DNA from 3 places in the Shewanella sp. SM23 genome. Region 2 is predicted to be linked to each of the others. Evidence: predicted binding sites of a transcription regulator. Region 2 holds the regulator's gene; each other region holds the start of a gene.
What was found. The regulator NrdR, encoded in region 2, represses ribonucleotide reductase genes. The targets are predictions, from matches to a motif close to AAACACNANATNTNGTGTTT.
Positions count from the first base shown of each region.

Region 1: a site for NrdR is predicted at 2,208-2,227, ahead of nrdA (class 1a ribonucleoside-diphosphate reductase subunit alpha). Genes of this name have one in related genera too.
Region 3: a site for NrdR is predicted at 3,631-3,650, ahead of nrdD (anaerobic ribonucleoside-triphosphate reductase). Genes of this name have one in related genera too.

Region 1 is NZ_JAKKRM010000002.1:311,040-316,413, forward strand. It holds gene nrdA (class 1a ribonucleoside-diphosphate reductase subunit alpha) at 1-2,053, opposite strand, end outside; gene L5L98_RS04470 (HAD family hydrolase) at 2,557-3,228, opposite strand; gene ubiG (bifunctional 2-polyprenyl-6-hydroxyphenol methylase/3-demethylubiquinol 3-O-methyltransferase UbiG) at 3,230-3,940, opposite strand; gene gyrA (DNA gyrase subunit A) at 4,326-5,374, shown strand, end outside.
Region 2 is NZ_JAKKRM010000005.1:246,484-251,857, reverse strand. It holds gene L5L98_RS09185 (riboflavin synthase) at 1-276, opposite strand, end outside; gene ribD (bifunctional diaminohydroxyphosphoribosylaminopyrimidine deaminase/5-amino-6-(5-phosphoribosylamino)uracil reductase RibD) at 382-1,560, opposite strand; gene nrdR (transcriptional regulator NrdR) at 1,670-2,119, opposite strand; gene glyA (serine hydroxymethyltransferase) at 2,324-3,577, opposite strand; gene ettA (energy-dependent translational throttle protein EttA) at 3,767-5,374, shown strand, end outside.
Region 3 is NZ_JAKKRM010000001.1:318,607-323,980, forward strand. It holds gene rssA (patatin-like phospholipase RssA) at 1-829, shown strand, start outside; gene L5L98_RS01325 (NADP-dependent oxidoreductase) at 965-1,975, opposite strand; gene L5L98_RS01330 (MarR family winged helix-turn-helix transcriptional regulator) at 2,122-2,610, shown strand; gene L5L98_RS01335 (hypothetical protein) at 2,731-3,420, shown strand; gene nrdD (anaerobic ribonucleoside-triphosphate reductase) at 3,682-5,374, shown strand, end outside.

The DNA of each region.
Region 1 (5,374 bases), on a different contig from region 2:
TAATACCCACTAGCTGTAAGTAACCGTCGTTGCTTGGCATTTTCCACAGCAATTCATAGCTATCTTTCAGTGTATCGAAATCTGGTACCACTTGTTTTAGCTGACCGTCTTTGCTCGATTTCACGCTGATAAGGCCACGTGGTGGCTCAATACCATTGGTCGCATTGGAGATTTGCGACGAGGTTTCTGATGGCATTAATGCCGACAGCGTTGAGTTACGCAGGCCATATTGCTTGATATCGCTACGCAGTGATTCCCAGTCTAAGTGCAATGGTTCGGCACAAATTTTATCCAAGTCACGTTTGTAGGTATCGATTGGCAAAATACCTTGAGAGTAAGTGGTCTCGTGGAATAACGGACACGCACCTTGCTCTTTGGCCAAGTTCATTGAGGCTTTCAGTAAATAGTACTGAATCGCTTCGAAGGTTCTGTGGGTTAAAGCGTTCGCGCTACCATCAGAATACTTCATGCCGTTTTTCGCTAGATAGTTAGCGAAGTTGATCACGCCTATGCCTAAGGTACGGCGATTCATCGAGGCGATTTGCGCGGCCTTGATAGGATAATCTTGATAATCCAATAGATTATCCAGTGCGCGTACGGCGAGGTCGGCTAATGGCTCAATATCTGATAACTCTTTGATAGAACCTAAGTTAAGTGCTGACAGTGTACAAAGCGCGATTTCACCTTCTGGATCATCGATGTTATTCAATGGTTTAGTCGGCAGGGCGATTTCAAGACACAGGTTAGACTGTCTGATCGGCGCGACTTTTGAATCGAATGGGCTGTGAGTGTTGCAGTGATCCACGTTCTGAATGTAGATACGGCCCGTTGAAGCGCGCTCTTGCATCATCAGTGAAAACAGCTCAACTGCTTTTATCGTTTTCTTACGAATGCTGCTGTCTTGCTCATATTGCAGATATAAACGCTCAAACTCGTTTTGATCTTCAAAGAAAGCATCGTACAAGCCAGGTACGTCAGATGGGCTAAATAAACTAATGTTTTCGCCTTTGATCAGACGTTGATACATGACTTTGTTCAGCTGCACACCGTAGTCTAGATGACGGATACGGTTGTCTTCGACGCCGCGGTTATTTTTCAATACCAGTAGAGATTCGACTTCTAAGTGCCAAATAGGGTAGAACAGGGTCGCAGCACCGCCACGCACGCCGCCTTGAGAACACGACTTCACTGCGGTTTGGAAATACTTATAGAAAGGTAAACAACCTGTGTGGAAGGCTTCACCACCACGGATTGGGCTCCCTAAGGCGCGAATACGACCGGCGTTAATACCGATACCCGCACGTTGGCTGACGTATTTCACGATAGACGAAGCGGTCGCGTTGATAGAATCTAAGCTGTCACCACATTCGATCAGTACGCAAGAGCTAAACTGACGCGTTGGGGTGCGCACACCGGCCATAATTGGCGTTGGCAGCGACAGTTTAAAAGTTGATACCGCGTCATAGAAATCTTTAACGTATTTCAGGCGCGTCTCTTTTGGATAACGGGCAAACAAGCAAGCCGCGACCAAAATGTAAAGGAACTGCGCGCTCTCATAGATTTCGTGGGTCACACGGTTTTGAACTAAATATTTGCCTTCAAGCTGTTTTACCGCAGCGTAGGAAAAATCCATATCGCGCCAATGGTCGATATAGGTATCCATCACATCCAGCTCTTCGCGGGTGTAATCTCTTAAAATGTGTTGATCGTATTTACCCAGCTCAACCAATTTAGTCACGTGAGCATACAATGCGGGCGGCTCGAACTGACCGAAGGCCTTCTTACGTAAATGAAACACCGCTAAACGGGCAGCAAGGAACTGATAGTCCGGTGATTCTGGAGAAATTAAATCCGCCGCAGCCTTGATAATGGTTTCATGGATAGCTTCGGTTGGGATGCCATCAAAAAACTGTAGGTGTGAGCGAAGTTCAACTTCCGAAACAGAAACGTTTTTTAATCCCTTGGCTGCCCAAGTAATTACGCGGTGTATTTTTTCGAGATCGATATTCTCACGATCGCCACAGCGTTTTGTGACTGTCATAGTGCTATTCATTTGGAGATAGGCCTTGGTTCTTATATGTATTTAGGTGAGCAAAATCACCGTACGTATCCTTGTAAAACAATCAATAATCGTCCCTTAAATACAGCTGACTGGTTAAAAACGAGTCAATTAAGCGGCGAGCTTCTAGTGTGTCTGATTGTTACCTATACACAAGATATGGTGTTTTAAATTATATGGGATACAAGATAGTGAGGTTTGCCCCTATTTGCAAGTCTGAATTCAGGGGACATCTTGTGGATAACGTGAGGATAAACTTTTGCGTTAGTAACGACTAACCTTGAAGCTCAATTTCAGGTTAGCGTGTCAGACTCATGGGGAATTTTTAGGCGATCTTTTTCTTTAGATCGCGATCGCTCACGAGTGCCGATCTTTTATGCGCCTGACTTTTTCCGTGGGTCATAAATAGTATGCTGACACACTGATGTCCGTCAGTGAAGTTACGTATTGGATGCCTTATTCGTGAGCATTGTAGGCGCTGTTTTTGGTTGATATTGTTAAGCCAATGCTTCGATTAGTGCTTGATGTAGCTCAGTTGGGTTCGCAAAATGCGCGTGCGCTGGCCATTGCAACGGCTTGTCGTTCACGCCCAGATAACCCCATAGGGCCACGCCGCCTAACATGCCAGCAGCCTTGGCCGCGAGCAAATCTCGCTCGGCATCTCCAAGATACAAAATCTGCTCTGGAGCACAGTTCAGTTGTTGTGCGCCTAACAGCATAGGTGCAGTGTGGGGTTTTGGGTGTTTTGTAGAATCGCCACTGATGATAACGGGCATACGCAAGTGTAAATTCAGTTTTCGCAATAAGGGACGGGTAAACCGGGCTGGCTTGTTGGTGATCACCCCAAACGGCAGCTGAGTTAACTCGAGCCAGTCGAGTAATGCCGCTATGCCTGTAAATAGCGCACAGTGATCGCCATTAATGCGCTGATAGTGGGCGAGCAGTCCTTGCTGTACTTGAGATCGAAGATCTTCTGCCGCATCAGGGATCGCGGCATCGACTAAGGCAAAACTGCCGTGGGATGCGGCGTAGCGCATGGCCGCTAACGGCTGCGCGGCGATGCCGACGTCTTGAAGACTTAAATTGAGGGCCTGCACCAGATCCGGCGCGGTATCGGCTAAGGTGCCGTCGAGATCGAACAGTACGCCTTTGATCTGTGCCAGACTCATATTAATCAACCTTACGCGTCGCAATCATGTAATTCACATCAACCTTAGGCGTGTACTTAAAAATGCCCGTCAATGGGTTGTAGCTTACCCCTAAGGCATCGGTACAGATAAGATCGGTATTATCTACTAGTTCAATCAGCTCTGAAGGCTTAATGAATTTTTTATGCTCGTGGGTGCCAACCGGCAGCATTTTTAGCAAATATTCCGCGCCTAAAATGGTGTGCACGTAGGATTTAATGTTGCGGTTGATGGTGGAGAAAAACACATGACCACCGGGTTTAACCATGTCACAGCAAGCCTTGATCACAGATTGTGGATCGGGTACATGTTCGAGCATTTCCATGCAGGTCACCACATCGTAATAGGCTTGATGATCTTGGCTGTGGGCCTCGGCGGTATTTTTTACATAATTAATGCTCACGCCCGTTTCGAGAGCATGTAGGCGGGCGACTTCTAAGGGCTCATCACCCATATCTAAGCCATCAACCTCGGCGCCGATGCGGGCCATGCTTTCAGACAATATGCCGCCACCACAGCCGACATCGAGCACTTTCTTGCCGAAAATACCGCCTGCGGTTTGATCGATATAGTTTAAGCGCAGCGGGTTTAATAGATGCAGCGGCTTAAATTCGCCGTTGAGATCCCACCAAGTTTCGGCCATACGTTCAAACTTTGCGATTTCCTGTGGGTCTACATTGGTATTCTGATGCATGCTATTACCTGAAGAAGCTGTATTGTGCGGCTATTATAACGACTATGTTTGATAAACAAAGTGCTCGACTGAGCTAAGCCCTTGTGGTTGAGTGAATTTTCAGCAGTTATCTGCTTTTATGTTAATTGTTGTGCTCCGTATCGACCTTTTACTTTATCCCTTTGGCGATTTTTCCTCATCGTAAGCCGTGAATTTCAACGCTTGTTTATCGCACAAACGACCAAATTGACAGTGTTTTCATCTATTAAGCCACCAGACTCTCAATTCGATAATGATAGGTCTGGCGACATTAAATAACTGTGTTAGAATGCCAAATCACGTTTTTGGGCTAGGCAATGATACGGATTATACGTTGTCGGCTATTTTTCAGGGGAACGAGCAGTTTATGACTGATCTGGCATCATCTATTTCGCCAATTAATATCGAAGACGAACTAAAGAATTCGTACCTTGATTACGCCATGAGCGTTATCGTGGGACGTGCATTACCAGACGTGCGCGACGGCTTAAAGCCGGTTCATCGCCGCGTTCTGTTTGCCATGAGTGAATTGAAGAACGATTGGAACAAGCCTTACAAAAAATCTGCCCGTGTGGTTGGTGACGTCATCGGTAAATATCACCCCCATGGTGATTCTGCTGTTTATGACACTATCGTCCGTATGGCCCAGCCATTTTCACTGCGTTACACCTTAGTAGACGGCCAAGGTAACTTCGGTTCGGTCGACGGTGACTCAGCGGCGGCAATGCGTTATACCGAAATCCGTATGGATAAGTTGGCGCACCAATTACTGGCCGATCTTGAAAAAGAGACAGTGGATTTCGTCCCTAACTACGACGGCACAGAACAGATCCCAGCTGTACTACCTACACGCGTACCTAACCTGTTAATTAACGGTTCATCGGGTATTGCCGTGGGTATGGCAACCAACATCCCACCACACAACCTAACGGAAGTAGTGAAGGGCTGTTTGGCATTGATTGAAGAACCCTCACTGTCGATTGAACAGTTGATGGAATACATTCCAGGTCCGGATTTCCCCACTGCAGCGATTATCAATGGCCGTAAAGGCATTATTGATGCTTATAAAACTGGCCGTGGCCGCGCGATCATGCGTGCTCTGGCAGATGTGGAAACCGAAGATAATGGCCGTGAGCGCATTATCGTCACTGAAATCCCGTATCAAGTGAACAAAGCCCGTTTAATCGAGAAGATTGCCGAGCTGGTTAAAGATAAAAAGCTTGAAGGGATCAGTGGTCTACGCGACGAGTCTGATAAAGACGGTATGCGTATCGTTATCGAAATTAAGCGCGGTGAAGTGGGCGAGGTTGTACTCAATAACCTTTATGCTCAAACGCAAATGCAGTGCTCTTTCGGGATTAACATGGTGGCCCTGACCAATGGTCAGCCTAAACTGTTTAACCTTAAAGAAATGCT
Region 2 (5,374 bases):
TGTGGTTGGGGTGACGGCTTTTTCAAGATTCACCTTAGTACCCACTTTGTAGTGAGCAAAGCCGGTTAGACTCACTGTTTCGGCAGAGATATCAGCCACATAACCGTCGGCTAATTGCTGCACAACCGTTAAGCACACACCGTTAGTGGCAATGCTGTCGCCTAAACGCACATCGTTTAAATCCAGTTTGCCGCTCGCCACGGTCAAACGAATATCATCGCCCTTGCGTTCAAGCTTTCGCAGGGTGCCAACAGCTTCAATAATCCCAGTAAACATGGTTAACTCACTTATTCGATAAAGAAGTAATAAGGCATAAGACTCAAGGTTTAACGGTTATCTTGCCCTAATTAAATGAAGAAGTATCAAGCATAACGCTCAAGGTTAAACGGTTATCTTGCTCCAATTCGATTTAGATAAAGAGGTATCAGGCTTAACGCTCAAGATTAAACGGGTATCTGGCCCTAATTTGCGCTCATCGACCAACATTAATGCAGGAATTTGCGCCATGGTTTGATAATCGGGTAGCTGCAGCAGATTACGCCCTTGCCCGCCGAGGATTTTCATCGCTTGGTACAGCACTAACTCATCGGCCAGACCCTGCGCTAAAAATGCGCCCGCTAAGGTTGCACCCGCTTCCACCAGCACGTGATTACAACTTTGGCCTAAATAGCTTAATAGTTCAGGCAATGAGACGCGACCTGCAATTGCAGGTAACACGAGGCAACTCACATGGGAGGGCAATTGTGCTTGAAAGTCTGCGGGATAAGCCACGGTCGAGACCAAGAGTATGGGCGATACGATAGTCAAGCAGGCGGCCGATAACGGCAAACGGGCGCGACTGTCGAGTATGACTCTTAATGGCTGTAGTAATTGCGCCTCGGTTACACTGTCTTTTAAGCTGCCAAGTTCCTGATAACGCACATTGAGTGAGGGATCGTCCGCCAATATGGTTTCAATCCCAGTGACCAAAGCGCAGGAACGTAAACGTAATCGCTGCACGTCGCGGCGAGATTCTGGACCGGTTATCCATTTAGACACACCGTTAGACAGCGCAGTTTTACCATCGAGACTCGCGGCTAATTTTACAGTGACTCTAGGTAAACCTGATTCCATACGCTTCATAAAGCCTAAATTCAAGGCATAGGCTTCATCACGGTGTAATCCCACATCCACTTCAATACCGGCGTCGCGCAGCATTTTAATACCGCGCCCAGCCACTTGCGGATTAGGATCTTCAACCGCCACCACCACACGCTTAACGCCAATATTGATCAGCGCCAAGGCGCAGGGCGGCGTGCGGCCATAATGACTGCAGGGCTCTAGGGTGACATAGGCGGTTGCGCCACGGGCATGTTCACCAGCCATACGTAGTGCGTGCACTTCGGCGTGGGGCTCACCCGCTTTTTGATGATAACCTTCACCGATGATTTGGTTATCGTTAACGATAACGCAGCCCACACTGGGATTGGGTCTCGTGGTGTAAAAGCCTTTGCGCGCCAATTGAATCGCGCGGCTCATCATTTGGGTATCGAGTACGGACCAACTTATGTTCAAGCTCATGTTCAACCCTGTTGTTAAAGGTTTCGGCTTTCACCAGTCTTATAAAATCTTTCTTTTCATGCTGTTAGCAACTGCACGCCTGCCTTTTTAGGCGACAAAAGCTGAATAACTACTTTTGCAGTTTGGCGATGGCTTCGCCAAATTCAGACACGTCTTCGAAGGCACGGTACACAGAAGCGAAACGTATGTAGGCGACTTTATCGAGGCTCATCAATTGCTCCATCATTAAGTTACCCACCATTTCTGACGGCACTTCCCGCTCGCCAGTGGCGCGCAGAGTAGACTTGATTTTGCTGAGTGCTTGCTCGATTTCATCCATAGATACGGGACGTTTTTCAACGGCGCGCAACATGCCACCTTGGAGTTTTTCTTCATCGAAGGGTTGGCGTGAACCATCGCGCTTAATCACCCTAGGCATGACTAATTCGGCGCCTTCGAAGGTGGTAAATCTTTCATGACATTCGGTGCATTCTCGGCGACGGCGCACTTGGTGGCCTTCTGCCACTAATCGGGAATCGATGACTTTAGTATCTGTCGCGCTACAAAATGGACAATGCATTGAGCCTCCTGCCAGTGAATGGTCGTAAAGCGTTAATAGGTTTACCTGTTAAATCTCAGTCAAACGCTATGGATTTAAGCCTAAGATTTTACCAATAAAAATGGCCGCTTAATGCGGCCATGGGATTTTATCCTATTTATGGGCTGAGGTTAACCACCTGATGCTTGTTAGGCTCAGCACCACAAAAAGGAGACTATTTACAGATTAACCGTAAACAGGGAAACGTGCACACAGTGCCAGTACTTGGCCCTTAACACGCTCAATCACTACAGGATTACTTGCATCATCAAGGATGTCACAAATCCAGCCAGTCAGCTCTTTCGATTCCGCTTCTTTAAAGCCGCGGCGCGTAATGGCTGGCGTACCGATACGCACACCTGAGGTCACAAAGGGTGAACGTGGGTCGTTTGGCACTGAGTTTTTGTTCACGGTAATGTTAGCGCTACCTAAGGCGGCATCGGCTTCTTTACCCGTTAAGTCACGACCAATCAGGTCAACTAGCATTAAGTGGTTGCTGGTTCCGCCAGAGACGATTTTGTAACCGCGCTCAAGGAACACTTCAACCATAGCTTTAGCGTTGTTAACCACTTGCTGTTGGTACACTTTAAATTCTGGCTCTAGGGCTTCTTTGAACGCCACCGCTTTACCGGCGATAACGTGCATCAATGGGCCACCTTGACCGCCTGGGAATACCGCAGAATTCAACTTTTTGTACAAGTCTTCATCGTCAGCAGCAGATAGGATCACGCCACCACGAGGACCCGCTAAGGTTTTGTGGGTCGTAGATGTCACAACATGCGCGTGTGGTACTGGGTTTGGATAAACGCCCGCAGCAATAAGACCGGCAACGTGTGCCATATCGACAAATAAATAAGCACCGATTTTGTCTGCGATTTCACGCATTTTTGCCCAATCAACGATACCTGAATAGGCAGAGAAACCGCCGATCATCATCTTAGGCTTGTGTTCTAAGGCAATACGCTCCATCTCGTCGTAGTCGATTTTGCCAGACTCGTCGATACCGTAAGGAATGATGTTGTACAGTTTGCCAGAGAAGTTAACGGGAGAACCGTGGGTCAAGTGACCACCATGAGCTAAGTTCATGCCCAGTACGGTATCGCCAGGTTTTAACAATGCCATGTAAACCGCGCTGTTTGCCTGTGAACCTGAATGAGGTTGTACGTTAGCGTAAGTTGCGCCAAACAGTTGTTTAGCACGTTCAATCGCTAAGGTTTCAACTACGTCCACATACTCACAACCACCGTAGTAACGCTTGCCTGGATAGCCTTCAGCGTACTTATTGGTTAACTGTGAACCTTGCGCTTCCATCACGCGTGGACTGGTGTAGTTTTCAGAAGCAATCAGCTCAATATGCTCTTCTTGACGCAGAGTTTCATTCTGAATTGCGTTAAACAGTTCCGGATCATAATCTGCGATATTCATATCTTTTTTCAGCATTGCTTACTCCAGCTGCCAATTCTTATAGGTAGGGTTGCGCGGTATTCTACTCGGAACGCGGTCACAATCCCAGTATTTGAAACATGAAATTCCTGCAGATAGTGCTTGAACTTGGCTCATTGTCGAGTTGAGTTCGGCGCGCAATCGAGTAGAATTAGCCGCATCATTAGTCACTTAAGATAGAGAAAAATGGCTCAGTTTGTTTACAGCATGCTGCGGGTGGGTAAAATTGTTCCGCCTAAGAAGCAGATCCTTAAAGATATTTCTTTAAGCTTTTTCCCCGGCGCCAAAATTGGCGTACTCGGCCTCAACGGTTCAGGTAAGTCGACGCTACTGCGCATTATGGCGGGTATTGACACCGAAATTGAAGGTGAAGCGCGCCCAATGCCGGGATTGAAAATCGGTTACCTGCCGCAGGAACCTAAACTCGATCCGAATCAAACCGTGCGTGAAGCGATTGAAGAAGCGGTTGCAGAGGCAAAAAATGCCCTAACTCGCCTCGATGCCGTTTACGCGGCCTACGCCGAGCCGGACGCCGATTTCGACGCCCTTGCGAAAGAGCAAGGCGAACTAGAAGCCATTATTCAAGCCCAAGATGCCCATAACTTAGAGTACGTCCTTGAGCGCGCCGCCAACGCCCTGCGTCTGCCTGATTGGGATGAAAAAATCGAAGTATTATCCGGTGGTGAACGTCGCCGCGTGGCGATATGTCGTTTGCTGCTTGAAAAGCCAGAAATGCTGTTACTGGACGAACCCACCAACCACTTGGATGCTGAATCTGTGGCTTGGCTTGAGCACTTCTTGCAGGAATATGCCGGTACTGTGGTCGCGATTACCCATGACCGTTACTTCCTCGACAATGCCGCTGGCTGGATTTTAGAACTCGACCGCGGTGAAGGTATTCCGTGGGAAGGTAACTATTCTTCATGGCTTGAGCAGAAAGATGCCCGTCTGAAGCAAGAATCAGCCACCGAAAGCGCTCGTCAAAAAACCATTGCCAAAGAATTGGAATGGGTACGTCAAGGCGCCAAAGGCCGTCAGTCTAAAGGCAAGGCCCGTATGGCGCGCTTTGAAGAACTGAACACTAACGATTACCAAAAACGTAACGAAACCAACGAGCTGTTTATTCCGCCCGGACCACGTTTAGGCGACAAGGTTATTGAAGTGAATAACCTGACCAAGTCTTACGGTGACCGCGTTTTGATCGACAACTTGTCGTTCTCAGTACCTAAGGGCGCTATCGTCGGCATTATCGGTGCCAACGGCGCGGGTAAATCGACCCTGTTCCGCATGTTATCCGGCGCAGAAAAACCAGACAGCGGCAGTATTGAGCTAGGTGAAACTGTGCAACTGGCCTCGGTTGAGCAGTTCCGCGATTCGATGAATGATAAGAACACCATTTGGGAAGAAATCTCCGGTGGTCAAGACATCATGCGTATCAACAACATGGAAATCCCGAGCCGCGCCTATGTGGGCCGCTTCAACTTCCGTGGTGGCGATCAGCAAAAAATCATCGGCACTCTGTCGGGCGGTGAGCGTAACCGCGTGCATTTAGCCAAACTGCTGCAAGCGGGCGGTAACGTCTTATTACTCGACGAACCCACCAACGACTTAGACGTTGAAACCCTGCGCGCACTGGAAGAAGCGATTCTGGAATTCCCAGGTTGCGCTATGGTGATTTCGCATGACCGTTGGTTCCTCGACCGTATCGCGACCCACATTCTGGATTATCGCGACGAAGGTCAAGTGAACTTCTACGAAGGTAACTACACAGAATACTCGGCATGGTTGAAGAAC
Region 3 (5,374 bases), on a different contig from region 2:
GGCTGGATGTTCGGTAGGGGCTTTAGTGGGGGCCGCTTACGCCCATGATCATTTACCCGAGTTAGAAAAATGGGTGCGCGGTTTTTCTAGTTGGGACGTGCTTGGCTTGATGGATATTCGATGGCGTAAGGGCGGGCTTATCGGCGGAGACAAGGTGTTCGATGTGCTGCATGCACGTATAGGAGATGTGAATATTGAAAATCTCAATCGTCCCTTTGCAGCCGTCGCGACTGACTTATACTCTGGTCAGGAAATTTGGTTTACTGAAGGGGATTTACGGCAAGCGGTACGGGCCTCTTGCTCCATGCCGGGGATTTTAGCCCCTGTCAGACAAGGAGAACGCTGGTTAGTCGATGGTGCTGTAGTGAATCCTGTTCCTGTTTCGGTCAGCCGCGCCATGGGCGTTGATGTGGTGATTGCAGTGGATTTATATGGCTATCATTCTGGGCGTATCCAAGTGTTACCCGTGAATATGACCAGCCAAAGGACTGTCCAAGCTGAAATGGATATGCCAGCGCGACAAGAAACGGGCTTTATGGATTTATTCGCCCGTGGCCGAGATTATGTCAGCAACCTAACCGATAAGTTTTCACTCGGCACTAAATCGAATCCGGGGATGATTGCTGTGATGTCGCAATCTATGGGTATTTTAGAGCAAAGGCATAAACGGGCGCGGTTGATGGGCGATCCACCAGATATTTGTATTGTGCCAGAGGTGGGAAATATCGGCACTATGGAGTTTCACCGTGCTGATGAGGCGATTGCCGCCGGCGAAGCTGCGGTGGAGAAAGTCGCCCACTTGATTGAAGCTGCGCTCTGGAAAGGCTGATGATGCAAAATGTAGAGTCAAAAGCTTTCATATAGATAGCGTTTGATTGCAAAATAAACAAAAGTCGGTATCACTTTTGCGATACCGACTATTTGTTATCTCATATTGAGATGTTTATACCGCTTTGTTGGTGACTTAGGCTAGTTTTACCAACATTTTACCGCGATTCTTACCTTCAAATAGACCGATAAAAGCATCAGGTGCTTGTTCAAGCCCTTGATAAATTGTTTGTTCTGCTTTGACTTTGCCTTCCGCTAACCATTGAGCCATTTTGGCGGTGAACTCAGGATAATGCGCCCAATGTTCGGATACGATAAAACCTTCTAACTTGAGTTTTTGCATTACAATTAGGGCTAAGTTGTCAGGGCCAGGCGTTGGAGTTGTGTTGTTATATTGCGAAATCATACCGCAAACAGCGATACGTCCATGATCTTTCATATTGCTCAGCGCTGCGGCTAAATGCTCGCCACCGACGTTCTCAAAATACACGTCAATTCCTTCTGGGGCGGCTTTTGTCAACGCTTGGGTGAGATTGCCACAAGTCTTGTAATTGATGACCGCATCAACACCATAACTTTTTAATAATTCAGCTTTTTCATCTGAACCGACAGAGGCTATAACACGGGCACCTATTAGTTTACCAATTTGGCAAGCCACACTACCTACTGCGCCAGAGGCGGCGGAAACAAACAATGTCTCACCCGCTTTTAAATCTGTAATGCGAGTCAGTCCTGTCCAAGCTGTCATGCCTGGCATTCCGAGTACGCCGAGGAAATGTGAATTATCAAGCGTAGTTAGTGGTAAAGCTGTCAGTCCTGCGGTATCTGTGACTGCGTGTTCACGCCAACCTAGCATGCTGCTGACTTTAGTACCAACCGGGAACTTGGTGTTTTTTGACGCGATAACTTCACCAATCGCACCGCCTTCTAAGACTTGATTTAAGGCGAAGGGCGGAACATAACTCTTGCGATCAACCATGCGCCCGCGCATGTAAGGGTCAACCGACATCCATAGATTTTTAATCAGCACTTGTCCATCAGCGAGCGGTGCTAACGCTTTATTTACTAAAGTAAAATTCTGTGCTGTAGGCATGCCTTCTGGGCGACTAGCTAGATGGATTTCACGGGTTTCAGTCATACTCTTCATAAAAACTCACCTTTTGTTTGTGCGCAAACGAATGATGTTAACTCTACGTGGCTTTAAGATTGAATGCAAATAGTTTGCGCGCAAACTAGATGAGGTGGGACAGATCGGATAAGATAGCGTTATGTTTAAATGACAGGCGCTTAAACGTGCAGAATTGCTTACCTCAACCTGAGCTAGACGCTACAAAACAGACTCATAGCCAAGCTTCTAGCGATCCACTCTGTTTATCCGATAATGTTTGTTTCGCGTTATATTCTGCGAGCAATGCATTAGTGCGTGCTTATCGGCCTCTACTCGAGGCATATGAGTTAACTTTCCCTCAATATTTAGTGATGCAAACCCTGTGGCGTCAAAACGGCTGCAGCCAAACCCAGCTATCAATGGCGACTAAACTCGATATGGGAACCCTAACGCCAATCGTCAAGCGGTTAGAGTTGAAGGGGTTGATTACGCGATTAGCCTGCGTTGAAGATGAGCGGAAAAAGCTGATCACTCTGACAAGTCAAGGAGAGGGTATCAGGCACGAAGCTCTTGCCTTGAAGCAAACCTTGCTTGATAAAGTGCAGATGGACGCTGAGGCACTCGATTTACTAAGGCGGCAATGTCTTGCCCTTATTGAAGATTTACAGTCCTAGAGATAAATCTACTGGTGCTGTTCGCTACCCGAAAATTCAGGATCTGCACAGATTAATACTTGATTGGCTTAGTTTTTGCTTTAAAACCGTTATTGAGTCTTAGACGCCGAATTTTTGACGATGAATTCTATTTTAAATGCCTTTAATCTTAATCGCAGCAGTGCCAGTATCGCCGATGCCTATGGTGCCAATAGCCAAAAGACGAGCACGGCTAAAACCGATACTACGACAGAAACAAATAAAACGCAGACGGATGCTACCAAACCCGATAACGGTAAAACCGATGAGATAGCGCTGTCGCCAAGGGCGCAACGCGCACAGAAAATTCAATCGATGGCGAAGGATTTTTTTGCCGATGGTCAATTTGGCGTCGCCGATATTCCCGCATTGGTGTCGCGCTTACAAAAAGATGGCATTTTATCGGATGTGCAACTCGAGCGTTTATCGAAAAACGGTATTACAGTGCCGAGCACAACAACGCCGACTAAACAATCGTTGCAAGATTTTTTAGATGATGAAATCAAGTCATTAGCTAAAAAATCACCTAATAATCCTCTTATCAATACCTTAGTTGATGCTAAAAACGTCTTAACCAATATGGATGATGCTCAGTCGCCGGTGCTAGCCCAGAAGGCCACGAAAGTCCTTAGCCAATTGACGGATTATTTGAATTCTGAACCTCCGCTTACGGATGCTCAAAAGCAGCAGTGGCAGGGGCTAAAATCTATGATGCAACTTGCTTCATCTATGGGGGCACATCAATCTGCATCGGGCCAACTCAGTAGTTATCTTGCGCTTGCTAAACGTTAATTCACATCCATAGTGCGTGATAAACACAAATTGTCACGCATTCAACTAGCTGGGTTTAATCAGCAGGTCAAGGCGCAATTTTCAGATAATTGGGCCTAGCTGCAGTTCTTGTTTGTTCTTTTATTTCATCCTAAAAACTATGATCTGGATCATGGACTCCTTACCGTCATTGTAGCCTAATGCTCTACATATTGTGTTTTATGCTTTTAAAATCACTAGATGTAGTGTTAATTTTTAGGCGAGATGGAGAGGAACTGAACAATGCCAGTCGTAATTAAGCGTGATGGTTGCCGCACACCTTTTGATGAAACAAGGATAAGGGATGCAGTGAATGCCGCTGCAAACTCAGTTGGAATAGAGGATGGCGACTATGCAGCGACAGTGGCAGCGTGTATCAGTCAGAGCGTCGCGCCATTAGCTGAAGTCGATATCCACCATCTACAAGATGCGGTTGAGAATTTACTGATGGAAGGGCCGTACAAGTCCCTGGCGCGGGTGTATATCGAATACCGTCACGACAGAGATGTGTGCCGTGAAGCGACCAGTAAACTCAACCTCGAAATCCGTGGTTTAGTTGAGCAAAGCAATGCGGCTTTACTCAATGAAAATGCTAATAAAGATTCAAAAGTCATTCCTACTCAGCGGGATTTACTCGCGGGCATAGTCGCCAAACATTACGCCAAGAGTCATATTTTGCCAAAGGATGTGGTCGCTGCCCATGAAGCGGGCGAGATCCATTACCACGACCTAGATTACTCTCCGTTTTTCCCGATGTTTAACTGCATGTTGATTGATTTAGCTGGCATGTTGACCCACGGCTTTAAAATGGGTAATGCCGAAATTGAAACCCCTAAGTCTATTTCAACAGCGACAGCGGTGACCGCGCAGATTATTGCCCAAGTGGCGAGTCATATCTATGGCGGAACTACTATCAACCGTATCGATGAAGTGTTAGCGCCATTTGTCGCTAAGAGCTACGACAAGCACTACCAAATTGCCCTGAATTGGAAGATCACCGACGCCAAAGCCTTTGCCACGGCGCAAACTGAAAAAGAATGTCACGATGCATTCCAGTCTTTGGAATATGAGGTCAATACCTTACACACTGCCAATGGCCAAACACCGTTCGTGACCTTTGGGTTTGGTTTAGGTACGTCGTGGGAATCACGCTTAATTCAGCAATCTATGCTCAAAGTGCGGATGGCGGGATTGGGTAAAAATCGCAAGACTGCAGTATTCCCTAAGCTAGTGTTTGCGATTCGCGATGGTATTAATCATAAAGCGGGCGATTGCAATTACGATGTAAAACAGATGGCGCTCAAATGCGCAACAATGCGCATGTATCCCGACATCCTCAACTACGAGCAAGTCGAGAAAGTTACCGGTTCATTTAAAACCCCAATGGGCTGCCGTAGCTTTTTAGGCACCTATGAAGAAAATGGCGAGCTTGTGCATGAAGGGCGCAATAATTTGGGAGTGGTCAGTTTAAACCTGCCGCGGATTGCCTTAGAAGCCAATGGCGATGAGACTGAGTTTTATCGCATTTTAGATGACAGATTAGTATTAGCCCGTAAAGCGCTGGATACCCGTATTGAGCGACTGAATGGTGTTAAAGCCCGCGTGGCACCTATCCTTTATATGGAAGGCGCCTGTGGTGTACGCTTGCGCGCTGATGATGATGTGGCGCAAATCTTTAAAAATGGCCGCGCTTCGATTTCACTCGGTTACATTGGCCTGCATGAAACCATGAATGCACTCTATGGCACCCAAACCCATGTATTTGACGATGCACAATTAAGGGACAAAGCCGTCGCTATTGTAGCTTATCTTAAAGCGGCTACCGATGCGTGGAAGGCCGAAACAGGTTATGGCTTTAGTCTGTATAGCACGCCAAGTGAGAGTCTCTGCAGCCGTTTTTGTAAACTGGATGCGAAGCAATTTGGGCTAGTCACAG